Regions from separate parts of the Mesorhizobium sp. C372A genome, predicted to be linked through region 1. Evidence: predicted binding sites of a transcription regulator. Region 1 holds the regulator's gene; the other holds the start of a gene.
The links. The regulator LexA, encoded in region 1, represses DNA repair genes until DNA is damaged. The targets are predictions, from matches to a motif close to TGTTCNNNNTGTGTTCNG.

Region 1 (6,628 bases):
GAAGGCCGCGCCATCGGCCAGTTCCACCAGCGTCTTGGAGCGCTCTTTCAGACCCGGCAAGGCAGCCAGCAGCTGCGCCTTCCTGGCGTCGTCGAGACGGGCGGCGATAGCCGGTCCGCTTTCCAGGTATGGCAGAGTGGCGACGAAAATGTCGAACAGCTCGGCATCGGCCATCTTGCGCATATGCGCGCCGTTGATCGACTCGAGCTTGGCGAAGTCGAAGCGCGCCGCACCCTTGTTGACATCGCCGATGTCGAACCACGAAATCATGTCCTTGATCGACATGATCTCGTCGTCGCCATGGCTCCAGCCGAGCCTTGCCAGATAGTTGAGCAGTGCCTCGGGCAGATAGCCCATGGCGCGATAAGCCTCGACACCGAGTGCGCCGTGCCGCTTCGACAGCTTGGCGCCGTCGGCGCCGTGGATCAGCGGGATATGCGACATCGACGGGACGTCCCAGCCCATGGCGTTGTAGATCACCGTCTGGCGCGCGGCGTTGGTCAGATGGTCGTCGCCACGGATGATGTGGGTGACGCCCATGTCATGGTCGTCGACGACGACGGCATGCATGTAGGTCGGATTGCCGTCCGAGCGCAGAATGATGAAATCGTCGAGGTCCTTGTTGGGGAAGCGCACCTCGCCCTGCACACGGTCGTGCACCACGGTTTCGCCCTCGGTCGGCGCCTTGATGCGGATGGCGCCCTTGACGCCGGGAGCCTCCGAGGGGGCACGATCGCGCCACTGGCCGTTGTAGCGCGGCGGCAGACCCTTGGCGCGTGCGGCCTCGCGCATCGCCTCGAGCTCGGCAGGCGTCTCGTAGCTGTAATAGGCCTTGCCCAGGCGCACCAGCTCCTCGGCCACCTCACGGTGGCGCGGCGCGCGCTCGAACTGCGATATGGCCTCACCGTCCCAGGAAAGGCCGAGCCAGGTCAGCCCATCCAGAATGGCCTGTGTCGCCGCCTCGTTGAAGCGTTCGCGGTCGGTGTCCTCGATGCGCAGCACCATCGTGCCGCCGGTGTGCTTGGCGTACAGCCAGTTGAACAGCGCCGTGCGCGCGCCGCCGATATGCAGATAGCCGGTGGGCGAGGGGGCAAAACGGGTGACGACCGTGTCGGACATGGAACTCTTGGAACCTTGGAAAGCGGAGCGTGATCGCGCGGACTTTCGCGCTTTGCGCGTTCATGTAGCATAGGGGGTCTGGGGCGCAAGGGGCAGACCCGATGGCTGGACGTGGCCGGGGCACGTCGGCAATTATCGGTTGCGTCAACTGGCGCTGGAGCCTTGTAGCACAAAATCTGTTCGCACCCTCCGCGCAACCTCGTTTGGCAGCAGCGTCAATGTCTGGGTTTCATTCGGCTGCAGCGTCCGTCACAGTGCCTGGAACATCGCTGCGACGGTGGTAGCCCCCTCTGACGAGCGGACATTTCTTCACGGATGCGGCACTGCCCGACTACAACGCCGCCGTGACAGCGTTGGCTTGGTCACGCATATTGACCTTTCTGCAATCATTATCGTGAACACCGCAACTGTGTGCAGGCCGGTCTCGCCACGAAGGAGGCATGATTGAAAGAAGGACTACCGATGACCGAAAACGCCGACCATACGGAGGGTGATCCGTTCTACCATGGTACCCGGGCGGATTTGAAACCCGGGGATCTGCTGAGCGTCGGCCACCCTTCCAATTTCAGAGGTAAACCACTGTCATGGATCTATTTCACCCAGACACTGGAAGCCGCCATCTGGGGAGCAGAGCTTGCAACGGGTGACGGTCGTCAAAGGATTTACATCGTAAAGCCGACGGGGTTTTTTATGGATGACCCTAACCTGACCGACAAAAAATTTCCCGGTAATCCGACGAAATCCTACCGCTCCCGTGATCCGTTGCTCATCCTGGGTGAACTCGGTGAATGGCAGGGTCATACACCGGAACAATTGAAGGCAATGCACGATGGGCTTGCTCGCCTGAGGGCGGAGGGCCGGGATATGATTGAGGATTGAGCGTCCTTGGCGGGTCAATTCCGGCGCGGTGGACGCGACCGCACGGACTTTCGCGCTTTGCGCGTTCATGTAGCATAGGAGGTCTGGGGCGCAAGGGGCAGACCTGATGGCTGGACGTGGCCGGGGCACGAAGGAAGGCGAAGGCGCCGAGGCAGGCGTCAGCGAACGCTCGCTGTTTGCCGATAGTCCCTATGCCGAGCCGCTGCCCCTCGCGCTGCCTGAGCCGCATCCCGGCATAGCGCCCGCGCTGCCCGGTGACGCGTTGCCGGCGCAAGTCACAGCGCCCGGATCTATCGCCCGACTGCGCAGACGGCTTCGCCGCCCGTCATGGCCCGCGCTCCGCCGCAGCCTTGCCGTGGCCGCCAACACGGAGCTCGACCGGGGCGTCGCCTTCCTGCTGGTCCCGGTTTTCCTGGCAGCCGGCGTCATCGTCTACTTCTCGCTGGCCGGCGAGCCGGGCTTTGCGCAGCCAATCGCCATTGTGGTGCTGGCGACATGTTGCGCTGTCGCCACGCGATCGCGGCCGAGGACGCATCTGTTCTGCATGGCCGCGATGCTGTGCGCGCTCGGCGTCGTCGCCGCCAAGGTCGAGACCTGGCGCGCCGGAACGCAGATGCTCGGCTCCGAGATTCAGACACGGCTGACCGGCCGCGTCGTCAGTCTCGAACAGATGGAAAGCGGCCGCATCAGGCTGACGCTCGACGTGGTTTCGACCGCTTACCCCGAGCTGCGCTACGCCCCGGAGCGGGTCAGGCTCTCGGCGCGGACCGTTCCCGCCGATATGACCGCCGGCTCCCTGATCACCGGCTATGCCAGGCTGTTGCCGCCGACCGGTCCGGTGCGGCCGGAGAGCTACGATTTCTCCTTCGACAGCTATTTCACCGGTATCGGCGGCAGCGGCTTCTTTCTCGGCAATCCGAAAACCATTGCTACGCAGGGACCGCCGCCGCTGACCGCATGGCTCTCCTCGGCAATCGAGAACGCGCGCGAAAACATTGCCGACCATATCAGGGGCAAGATCGGTGGCGCCGAAGGCGAGATTGCCGCGGCGTTGATTGTCGGGGTGCGCGCCGGCATCCCGGACGAGGTCAACGAAGCGATGCGGCGCACCGGCATCTACCACATCATCTCCATCTCCGGCCTGCACATGGCGCTGGTTGCCGGCACCATCATGGCGTTGCTGCGTGGCGCCTTTGCGCTGTTTCCCGATTTCTCTTCGCGCCGGCCGGTGAAGAAATATGCGGCCGCGGCAGCGCTTGTCTCGATCGCCGCCTATCTCGTTATTTCAGGCGTCGTGGTTGCCGCCGAGCGCAGCTTCATCATGCTGGCGGTCATGCTTGTCGCCGTGCTGTTTGATCGCGCCGCACTCACCATGCGCAATCTGGCGATCTCCGCCATTGCCGTCATCCTGGTGTCGCCGCACGAGGTGGTCGGTCCCAGCTTCCAGATGTCGTTTGCCGCCACTGCCGCCCTTGTCGGCGCCTATGCCGGCTGGGCCGATTACCGCGCCGACAAGGTGAGAACGCCGCCGGCAAAGCGCTCCTTCGTCGGCTTCCTGTCGCGAAAATTCGCGCTGGCCATGGGCGGCCTCGCAATGACCTCGATCATCGCCGGCAGTGCAACCTTGCTGTTCGCCATCTGGCATTTTCAGCGTGTGTCGCCGCTCAGCCTGATCGCCAATCTGGCCGTGATGCCGATTGTTTCGTTGATCGTCATGCCCTTTGCCGTGCTCAGCGCACTGGCGATGCCGTTCGGCGCCGACGGGCCGTTCCTCTATGTGATGGGCAAAGGTCTGATGGCGATGATCGCTATATCGGCCTGGATTTCCGAGCGCTCGCCGGTCGACGCCGTCGGGCTGATCTCCATCCGCTCGGTGCTGTTAGTGGCGGTCGCCCTCGTCATCGCCACCATGGCCACCACCTGGCTCAGGTTGGCGGCCGTGCCTTTCGCGCTGGCCGGCCTGTTGACGGTGCCGCAGGTGCTTACGCCAGACGTGCTCATATCCGAGGATGCGCATCTGGTGGCCATGCCGATCGGTGGCGGCGAACTCGCCCTCAACCGCGAACGCTCCAACGAATTCACCACGGACAATTGGAAACGGGCGCTGCGGGCCGAAACCATTATCCCACCTGAGATTTTCGAGGCAACAGATACGCGGTTCGATCTCGATCCGCTCGATCTGCCGCCCGGCTCGCCCTTCTATTGCACCGGCGATCTCTGTATCGCCCGGCACCCTTCCGGAGCCATTGTAGCGCTTGCGAAAGACCGCAAGACGGCGCGGCCGGCCTGTGCCTTCGCTAGCCTGATCGTCATCGATGACGCCACGGCCTACAATCCGTGCCGCGACCCGCTGGTGCTGGTCGTGACGAAGAAACAGCTGGCCCGCGACGGCAGCGCCGCCGTCTTCTTCGATCCGCAATCGGCAGCTGCAGCGCCAACCATCCGCTTCGCCGTCGACAAGCCGTATCGCCCCTGGCACGAGCAACGCCGCTTCTCCCGCGAAGCGCGCGGCCTGCCGCCTTACAACCAGCGTGAAAAGTACAAACCCAAGCCGGCTCAGTAGCGCCGGATCAATCCGACAAGCTTGCCCTGCACCTTCACCCTGTCCGGTCCAAAAATGCGGGTCTCGTAGGCCGGGTTGGCGGCTTCCAGGGCGATCGAGGCGCCCTTGCGGCGGAAGCGTTTCAGGGTCGCTTCCTCATCGTCGACCAACGCCACCACGATCTCGCCGGGGCTGGCTGTGTCGGCATTGCGGATGATGACCGTGTCGCCATCGAAAATGCCGGCCTCGATCATCGAATCGCCCTTGACCTCGAGCGCGTAGTGTTCACCGCCCATGATCATGTCGGGCGGCACCGAGATCGAATGGGTCTGATGCTGGATGGCGTCGATCGGCACGCCGGCGGCGATGCGTCCCATCACCGGGATTGAAATCGAGGAAACGGCATCGTCATTGCCGGCAGACATCGAACGCGACGGCGAGCCCGGCCTGATCTGGCGGCCGAGACCGCCTTGGCCCATCGCGCCTTGTCCTTGGCCGCCTTGCCCTTGGCCGGTTTGACCAAGACTGCCCTGAATGACGCTCGGCGAAAACTTCCTCGCCGCATTGAGGCCTGGTGCGATCGAGTCGGGCAGCCGCAGCACTTCCAGCGCGCGCGCCCGGTTCGGCAGCCGGCGAATGAAACCGCGCTCCTCAAGCGCCGTGATCAGGCGGTGGATGCCGGACTTGGAGGCGAGGTCAAGCGCTTCCTTCATCTCATCGAAGGACGGCGGGATTCCGCTCTCCTTCAGGCGTTCATGGATGAACATCAGAAGCTCATGTTGTTTGCGCGTCAGCATCGCGGCCCCCAGGGGTTCTGAAACCAGAATCAGAAAAAACAAACCCAGAACAAACACTATCTGTTCCAGTTGTGTTCCGCAACCTTTTAAAGTTTAATGAATGTGTTGACGTTTTGTTCAGCGTAACGTTCGGCACCGCGAGCGGCGCTCGTAGTCGTTGGCCGGCAACGGGGTGAAACAAAGACAAGGTGCCCTGCGTCGTCGGCTACGATCGCCGCTTCCTTTTCGGACGGGGCTGCGCAGCATCCGCGCCGGGTTCACTCTGGGCATAGACCTGCAGCGTGTAGCCGATGTGAGCGGTCATCAGAGTTTTCGCACGTTCGACGTCGCGATCGAGGGCCGCTTCCATCAGGGCGGTATGGTGTTCGATCGCCACGGCGTCGCGCAGGGCCGCCACGGCCTTCCGGTGGCCATCCGTGCGGCCGGCGGCGGCGCGCAGCGTCGGGGCCAGACCCAGAAAGCGGTGATGGCGATGCAATTGGTCGGAAATCGTCGCATTGAAGCGCAGCAGCCAGCTGGATGTCGCGGCACTGAGCAGCGCCGCATGGAAGGCATCGTGTTTTTCGTACCACGCGTCGACCGCATCATCCGATGGATCGTCGAGAACAGACCCGCACCGTGAGAGACGATAGTGGGCGGCAACGACCGCGTCTTCCCACTCACGGTCGCCCTTCTCGATCGATTCCACCAGCAGGGGCAGTTCGACCACCAGCCGCGCACGCGCCAAATCCTCGAGCTCCGCCCGAGAGACGGGAGCGACCGCAAACCCGCGGTTGCTGATGGCGGTCACAAGCCGTTCCGCCTCCAGCCGCGACAGCGCCTCGCGCAACGGCGTCCAGCCGATGCCGTAGGTGTTGCGCAGCGTGCTCAGCTTCAACGGCGCGGCAGGCGCCAGCCGGGTCGCAAGAATATCGCGCCTGAGCAGGCGATAGGCCACTTCCGTCTTCGAGGTCTGCTCGTCATCCAGCATCGTGATCCATCAGACATAAACGCTCGGGCGGATCATTATATATCAAAGCCTTTCAGTGGGTGAATTATATATAATGTTTGACAGTTCAAGGGCGACCACTCAAGATCGCCGGCATGTTTGGGCGGCAGGCTCCGCCGCGCGCGTTTGTCCATGGAGGGGCGCCGGATCATGAGCACGACACCCGATCTCGCTACAATCGAAGCAATGGATGCCGCCGATCCGCTGCGCTCCATGCGTGAACGCTTTGTCTTGCCGCAAGGCGTGATTTATCTCGACGGCAATTCCCTGGGCGCCGCGTCAGCGGTCGTCTTCAGCGAACTG
Region 2 (6,628 bases), 3.1 Mb from region 1:
GCGCCGGCATCTTCCATCTCAAGGAAGACGATCGCAACCTCGCCTCACTGCTCGAAATGTTCGCCCAGCTGTCACGCGAGCCGTATATCGTCCAGCGCTATCTGAAGGATGTGCGCAAGGGCGACAAGCGAATCATCCTGATCGACGGCGAGGCGGTCGGCGCCATCAACCGCGTGCCGGCCGACCACGATTCTCGCTCCAACATGCATGTCGGCGGCCGCGCCGAAAAGACCGAGCTGACGGAACGCGAACGCGAAATCTGCGCCCGCATCGGCCCATCGCTGAAAGAACGCGGCTTCATCCTGGTCGGCATCGACGTGATCGGCGACTACATGACCGAGATCAACGTGACCTCGCCAACCGGCGTGCGCGAAGTGCAGCGTTTTGGCGGCGCCGATATCGCCAGCCTGTTCTGGGACGCGGTGGAGGAAAAGCGGCGGAATTCGACCGCGTAGTGTGCGTTGCTACGGAGGACTTTGGTGGGTCCAGAGAAGCATCGAAAGATGCTCTTTATCGGGTAAGACTGCCGAGCAAGCGGCTCATCAGATCAAACTATGTCCCGGAAGCGCCGAGGCCTCAGTTTCCGAGGAAGGAGACCGATAAGTCTGGTCTGCAATTTTCGCTGTGGTGTTGCCCAGTCTTTCAGCAGAAAACCCGCATCGGAGTTCTTTTCCAGCAATGCAAAAGCCGCAGACAGTCCGATCAGGTCGACCAAGGTCCTGCGCATTGAGTGGCGGGAGATTAAATGCGCCAGTCCCGGCGCCACTTCGCACCAACGATTGGCCAGTGCCCGCCGTATCGCTATTTCAGTATCAGGCGACATCCTGCCGAGGCCAACTCCGGTACCCAGGATGCGCCCGTCCGCCCAGCCATTGCCGCCGTGAAGCCGATAACTGCCAAGAGCCCGCCCAATCCTCACGGTTCCGCCGATCATATGGGCGGCACGAGCCATATAACCATCGGCACATATCTTTATTTCGTCCGGATCGGATGGACGCATGATTTCAAGCGGAGCTCGACGAAACATCATCCCCGATGTGGTTGACCAAAACCAACCCACGGTACCCCGATCAATAAATAATAATGTCGGGTCAGCTTCGGTGTCGACATGCAGGTAGCCGCTCATTTTCGGCATCGATCGCGGGTCGTTCAGGTGGAATACGGGATGACCGCCCGCAAGCAGGTTGCCGGCCGTATCTATCACCACCTCATCGGAGCTCGACATTGCCGCGATACGGGTTTGGCTGAGATGCGCTCTCACATGGCATTCTATGAAGTCAGGATGCCAAGCATCGTCACCGTCAAGAAAGGAGATCAGGGGCCCGGCTGTCGCGTCAAGCCCGGTCATCATTGCTGTCAACTGCCCGCCATTTTGCAGTCGGGGCAGAAAGCGGAAACGACTGTCGCCAAGCTGGGACAGACACTCTTCAATCCTTCGGCGGGAACCGTCGGTCGAAAAATCATCGACCACCACGCATTCGAACGCAGTGTATGTCTGCGCCGCTACGGATCGGATCGCAGTGTCGATGAATGCCTCTTGATTGAAACAGCCTACGCAAACGGATACGGTTGGTAGCGCGATGTGAGAACCAGCTCCGCTTGGGACGATGTTTTCTTTCAAGAGGCGCTTCTCCGTACACCAGATTTGATCGCCTGAGATATTCCGTCGATCAAATGGCGGTGTTTCTTTGCCAAATTTCTCTCTATCGAAGCGAGTTTTTCTCCGCACTCAAGATCGCAATTGCCGCATGTTGACCCTACAGCACGGGTATCGCCCTCCTACCAAATTCGAGATTGTCAGAGCCATGCTGCGTCATGGCCACAACCTCAGAAAAGGGCACCCTTCCGCGAAGTCGCAACCTGCTCTTCAGGCCAGTTTGCTGTCGGACGATCCGTTCATATCCTATTCGGGAATGTCCGGTACGCCGCTCGGATTAGCAAGTCATATGCCTTTCCGTCCACGCAGCCACCGCGCCTGGTTTCTCATCTCGCCAACCTGGTCCATCGAAAACAGTGCTAGCGTCAAAACCATCCGGACCTATGCCGTTCTGCATAGACTCAAGAACCCCCGTCACTCGCTAATCTTCCTATCCAACACTCAGGCAGAGGCTGATCTGTTGAACCAGTCCGGCGAGGCCGCCGTCCTGCACAACAAGACGTCAACAACCTCCGAACACATATTCAGGCCTCTCGATGACGTCCCTGTAGAATTTGATGCAATCTACAATGCGCAGCTGGCTCCGTGGAAGCGCCATGACTTGTCGCTTGGCATCCAGCGTTGCGCATTTGTCTTCTATCGAGATTCAAGCGGATCCTCCACGACGGAGTCGGAAAGAGCGCGAATAAATCGGCATAGGGAGCTCGCGCCGCATCACGTCTTTATCAACGAGTTTGACGGCACCGGCAAGCCGGTCCGATTGGCACCGGCTCAGGTGAACACGCATCTAAATCGTGCAGCCGTGGGAATCTGTCTCTCTCACCTGGAAGGACCAATGTTCGCCAGCACGGAATATCTTCTCGCGGGCCTTCCAGTGGTCACGACGCCGAACCATGGCGGCCGAGACCTTTATCTGGATGACGACTATTCGCTCACAGTTCCACCCGATCCTCGATCCATCGCGGAGGCTGTCTTAGCGCTGAAGGAGCGACGAATTCCCCGGGATTACATTCGTTCGCAAACTTTGAAACGAATCGAACGAGACCGCGGGCGGTTCATAGACCTTGTAAACGAGATTTTTCTGGAGAGCGGCTCTTCGCGCCGGATCGCCCTGCCTTGGCCTTTCAGATATCCTGTCATGGAGTGGCTTCCACCGCAGGTCGCGATCGATCGATCGCTTTCAGGTTCGGTCGATGCCTTCATCACCGCTTAGACGGCAACAGCCTCGGATTGCCGGAGGAACTCTGTCGCCCTCTACCGGGCACAACGCGGCTGCAACCAGCACGGCTGCCTGTTCCTGTAATGTTCTTGCCTTGGCCTGAAATCTATGGTTGTCTTGTCGTGACGTCGCTCGCGGCCTGAACCACAAGGTCGAGGCGAAGCCGGTTTCCGGGGGCAGGGCAAATGGTGGCGCGGGTTCGCACGGTTGCTTTCCAGGGCATCGAGGCCGTGCCGGTCGATGTCCAGGTGATGATCGCGCCGGGCAAGGTCGGCATGCAGATCGTCGGCCTGGCCGACAAGGCGGTGGCCGAAAGCCGCGAACGCGTGCAGGCGGCGCTCCATGCATCCGGCCTGTCGATGCCGTCGAAGAAGGTGACGGTCAACCTCGCTCCAGCCGATCTGCCCAAGGAAGGCAGCCATTACGACCTGCCGATCGCGCTCGGCCTGATGGCAGCACTCGGCGCCATTCCGGGCGACATGCTGGCCTCCTATGTCGTGCTCGGCGAATTGTCGCTCGACGGAACCATTGCCGCGGTTGCAGGCGCCCTGCCGGCGGCGATCGGCGCCAATGCCGAGGGCAAAGGCCTGATTTGCCCGTTCGGCTGCGGGCCGGAAGCGGCCTGGGCGGGAAAGGATTTCGACATATTGGCGCCGCGCAGCCTGATTGCCATCGCCAATCATTTTCGCGGCACGCAGGTGCTGTCGCGACCCGAGCCCGGCATTCATGTCTCGGCGCGCGACCTGCCCGACCTCTCAGACATCAAGGGCCAGGAAAGCGCCAAGCGGGCGCTGGAAGTGGCGGCGGCCGGCGGCCACAATCTCTTGATGGTAGGGCCTCCCGGCTCGGGAAAATCGATGCTGGCGCAGAGGCTGCCTTCAATTCTGCCGCCACTGGCGCCCAAGGAACTTCTTGAAGTCTCGATGATCGCCTCGGTGGCCGGCGAGCTCGGCGAAGGCAAGCTCACCGACCGGCGGCCGTTCCGCGCCCCGCACCATTCGGCTTCGATGGCGGCAATGGTCGGCGGCGGCATCAGGGCGCGGCCGGGCGAAGTATCGCTTGCCCATAACGGCGTCCTGTTCCTCGACGAGTTTCCCGAATTCACGCCGCAGACCTTGGATGCGCTGCGCCAACCGCTGGAGACCGGCGACTGCATGATCGCGCGCGCCAACCACCGCGTCACCTATCCAGCGCGCATCCAGCTGGTGGCGGCGATGAACCCGTGCCGTTGCGGCATGGCCGGCGAGCCCGGCTATCGCTGCCTGCGCGGCGAACGCTGCCGCACCGATTACCAGGCGCGCATCTCAGGCCCGTTGCTCGACCGCATCGACCTCAGGACCGAGGTACCGGCGGTCTCGGCCGCCGACCTGATCCGGCCCGACCGAGCGGAGAAAAGTGCAGCCGTCGCCCAGCGCGTGGCGCGCGCCCGCACCATCCAGCGCGAACGTTTCGAGCGGCTGGGCGTTACCAGCGCCACCACCAACGCCCATTGCTCGCCTTCTGTTATCGAGGACATCGCCGCGCCGGACGCAGCAGGCCTGTCGCTGCTGAAAGACGCCAGCGAGAAACTCGGCTTTTCTGCGCGCGCCTATCACCGCGTGCTCAAAGTGGCGCGCACACTGGCTGACCTCGACGCCAGCGAAACCGTCGGCCGAATTCACCTGGCCGAGGCGATTTCCTACCGCATGATGTCGGAGCGGGTAGCGCAGGCGGCGTAACGCTCCTCCTTGAGGGGAAGGTGGCCCCGAAGCGGCAGGGTGGGGGTCGCCGAAGAATGGTCGATCTTTTTGGAGCCGAGCCGAGAAAGGGCCTCTGCAATGACATTGCTTGTAGTGTCGTCCGAAGGGAGTCGCTGCACTTCACGCAGGACCCCACCCGGCCCTTCGGGCCACCCTCCCCTCAAGGGGGAGGGAAACGCAGGCGCTAATTCGCCCGCTCTTTCGCCTTCAGCTCCAGCCGCCGTGCGTGCAGCACCGGTTCCGTATAGCCATTCGGCTGTTCGCGGCCTCTAAACACCAGGTCGCAGGCGGCGTGGAAGGCGATGGAATTGTCGAAATCGGTGGCCATCGGGCGGTAGAGCGGGTCGCCGACATTTTGGAGGTCGACGATCGCTGCCATGCGCCGCAGCGAATCCATCACCTGAATTTCGGAGCAAACCTTGTGGTGCAGCCAGTTGGCGATGTGCTGCGAGGAGATGCGCAGCGTGGCGCGGTCTTCCATCAGGCCGACATCGTTGATGTCGGGCACTTTCGAGCAGCCGACGCCCTGGTCGATCCAGCGCACGACATAGCCGAGAATGCCTTGCGCATTGTTGTCGAGCTCGCGCTGGATCTCGTCGGGGGTCCAGTTCGGCCGCACCGCCACCGGCACCGACAATATATCATCGAGCTTCGCCTTCGGCCGGCTCTTGAGCGCCGCCTGGACGGCATGGACATCGACCTTGTGATAGTGCGTGGCGTGCAACGTCGCCGCCGTCGGCGACGGCACCCAGGCGGTGTTGGCGCCGGCCTTGGGATGCGCGATCTTCTGTTCCAGCATCGCCGCCATCAGATCCGGCATCGCCCACATGCCCTTGCCGATCTGGGCGTGGCCGGCCAGACCGCATTCCAGCCCGGTGTCGACATTCCACGCCTCATAGGCGGAGATCCAGGCGGCCTGCTTCATGTCGAACTTGCGGATCATCGGCCCGGCTTCCATCGAGGTGTGGATCTCGTCGCCGGTGCGGTCGAGGAAGCCGGTGTTGATGAACACGACGCGTTCCTTGGCGGCGCGGATCGCCTCCTTGAGGTTGACGGTGGTGCGCCGCTCCTCGTCCATGATGCCCATCTTGATGGTGTTTGCCGCCATACCGAGCAGCGCTTCGACGCGGTCGAAAATCTCGACTGCGAAGGCGACTTCCTCCGGCCCATGCATCTTCGGCTTCACCACATACATTGAGCCCGCGCGGGAATTCATCCGACGCCCGTTGGCGCCGACATCGTGCAGCGCGATCAGCGCCGTCATCGCCGCATCCAAGATGCCTTCCGGCACCTCGTTGCCATCGCGGTCGAGGATGGCCGGATTGGTCATGAGGTGACCGACGTTTCGCACCAGCATCAGCGAGCGGCCAGGCAAGCTCAGCGCGCCACCACTGGGCGCGGTCCAGGCGCGGTCCGGATTGAGCTTGCGCGTGAAGGTTTTGCCGCCCTTGCTGATTTCCTCCGCCAGATCGCCCTTCATCAGGCCGAGCCAGTTGCGGTAGACGATGACCTTGTCCTCGGCATCCACCGCCGCGACCGAATCCTCGCAGTCCTGGATGGTGGTCAGCGCCGATTCCAGGATCACGTCGGCAATGCCGGCCGGGTCGGTGCGGCCGATCTGGTTGGTGCGGTCGATGAGGATCTCGATGTGCAGGCCGTTCTGGACCAGCAGGATGGCTTCCGGGTTGGCACCGTCGCCGCGATAGCCGGCAAATTGTTTCGGGTTGGCCAGCGTGGTGCCGCCGGCGCCAGCGCCGAGCCGCAAGGTGCCACCCGAAACCGTCAGCCCGTTCACGCCGGCCCATTTGCCCGAGGTGAGCGGCACGGACTCGTCCAGAAAACTCTTCGCCCAGGCAACCACCTTGGCGCCGCGCACGGGGTTGAAGCTTTTGCCCTTCTCGGCGCCACCGGTCTCGGCAATGGCGTCGGTTCCGTAGAGCGCATCGTAGAGCGAGCCCCAGCGAGCATTGGCGGCGTTGATCGCATAACGCGCATTCATCACCGGCACCACCA

Region 2: a site for LexA is predicted at 2,950-2,967, ahead of NLY42_RS07160 (YifB family Mg chelatase-like AAA ATPase). Genes of this name have one in related genera too.

Annotation. Positions count from the first base shown of each region.
Region 1 is NZ_CP100475.1:4,635,957-4,642,584, reverse strand. Features, by position in the region: gene gltX (glutamate--tRNA ligase) at 1-1,119, opposite strand, end outside; gene arr (NAD(+)--rifampin ADP-ribosyltransferase) at 1,582-1,998, shown strand; gene NLY42_RS22265 (ComEC/Rec2 family competence protein) at 2,105-4,561, shown strand; gene lexA (transcriptional repressor LexA) at 4,555-5,337, opposite strand; gene NLY42_RS22255 (GntR family transcriptional regulator) at 5,543-6,307, opposite strand; gene kynU (kynureninase) at 6,476-6,628, shown strand, end outside.
Region 2 is NZ_CP100475.1:1,547,719-1,554,346, forward strand. Features, by position in the region: gene gshB (glutathione synthase) at 1-455, shown strand, start outside; gene NLY42_RS07150 (glycosyltransferase family 2 protein) at 548-1,621, opposite strand; gene NLY42_RS07155 (glycosyltransferase) at 1,806-2,870, shown strand; gene NLY42_RS07160 (YifB family Mg chelatase-like AAA ATPase) at 3,062-4,594, shown strand; gene NLY42_RS07165 (malate synthase G) at 4,800-6,628, opposite strand, start outside.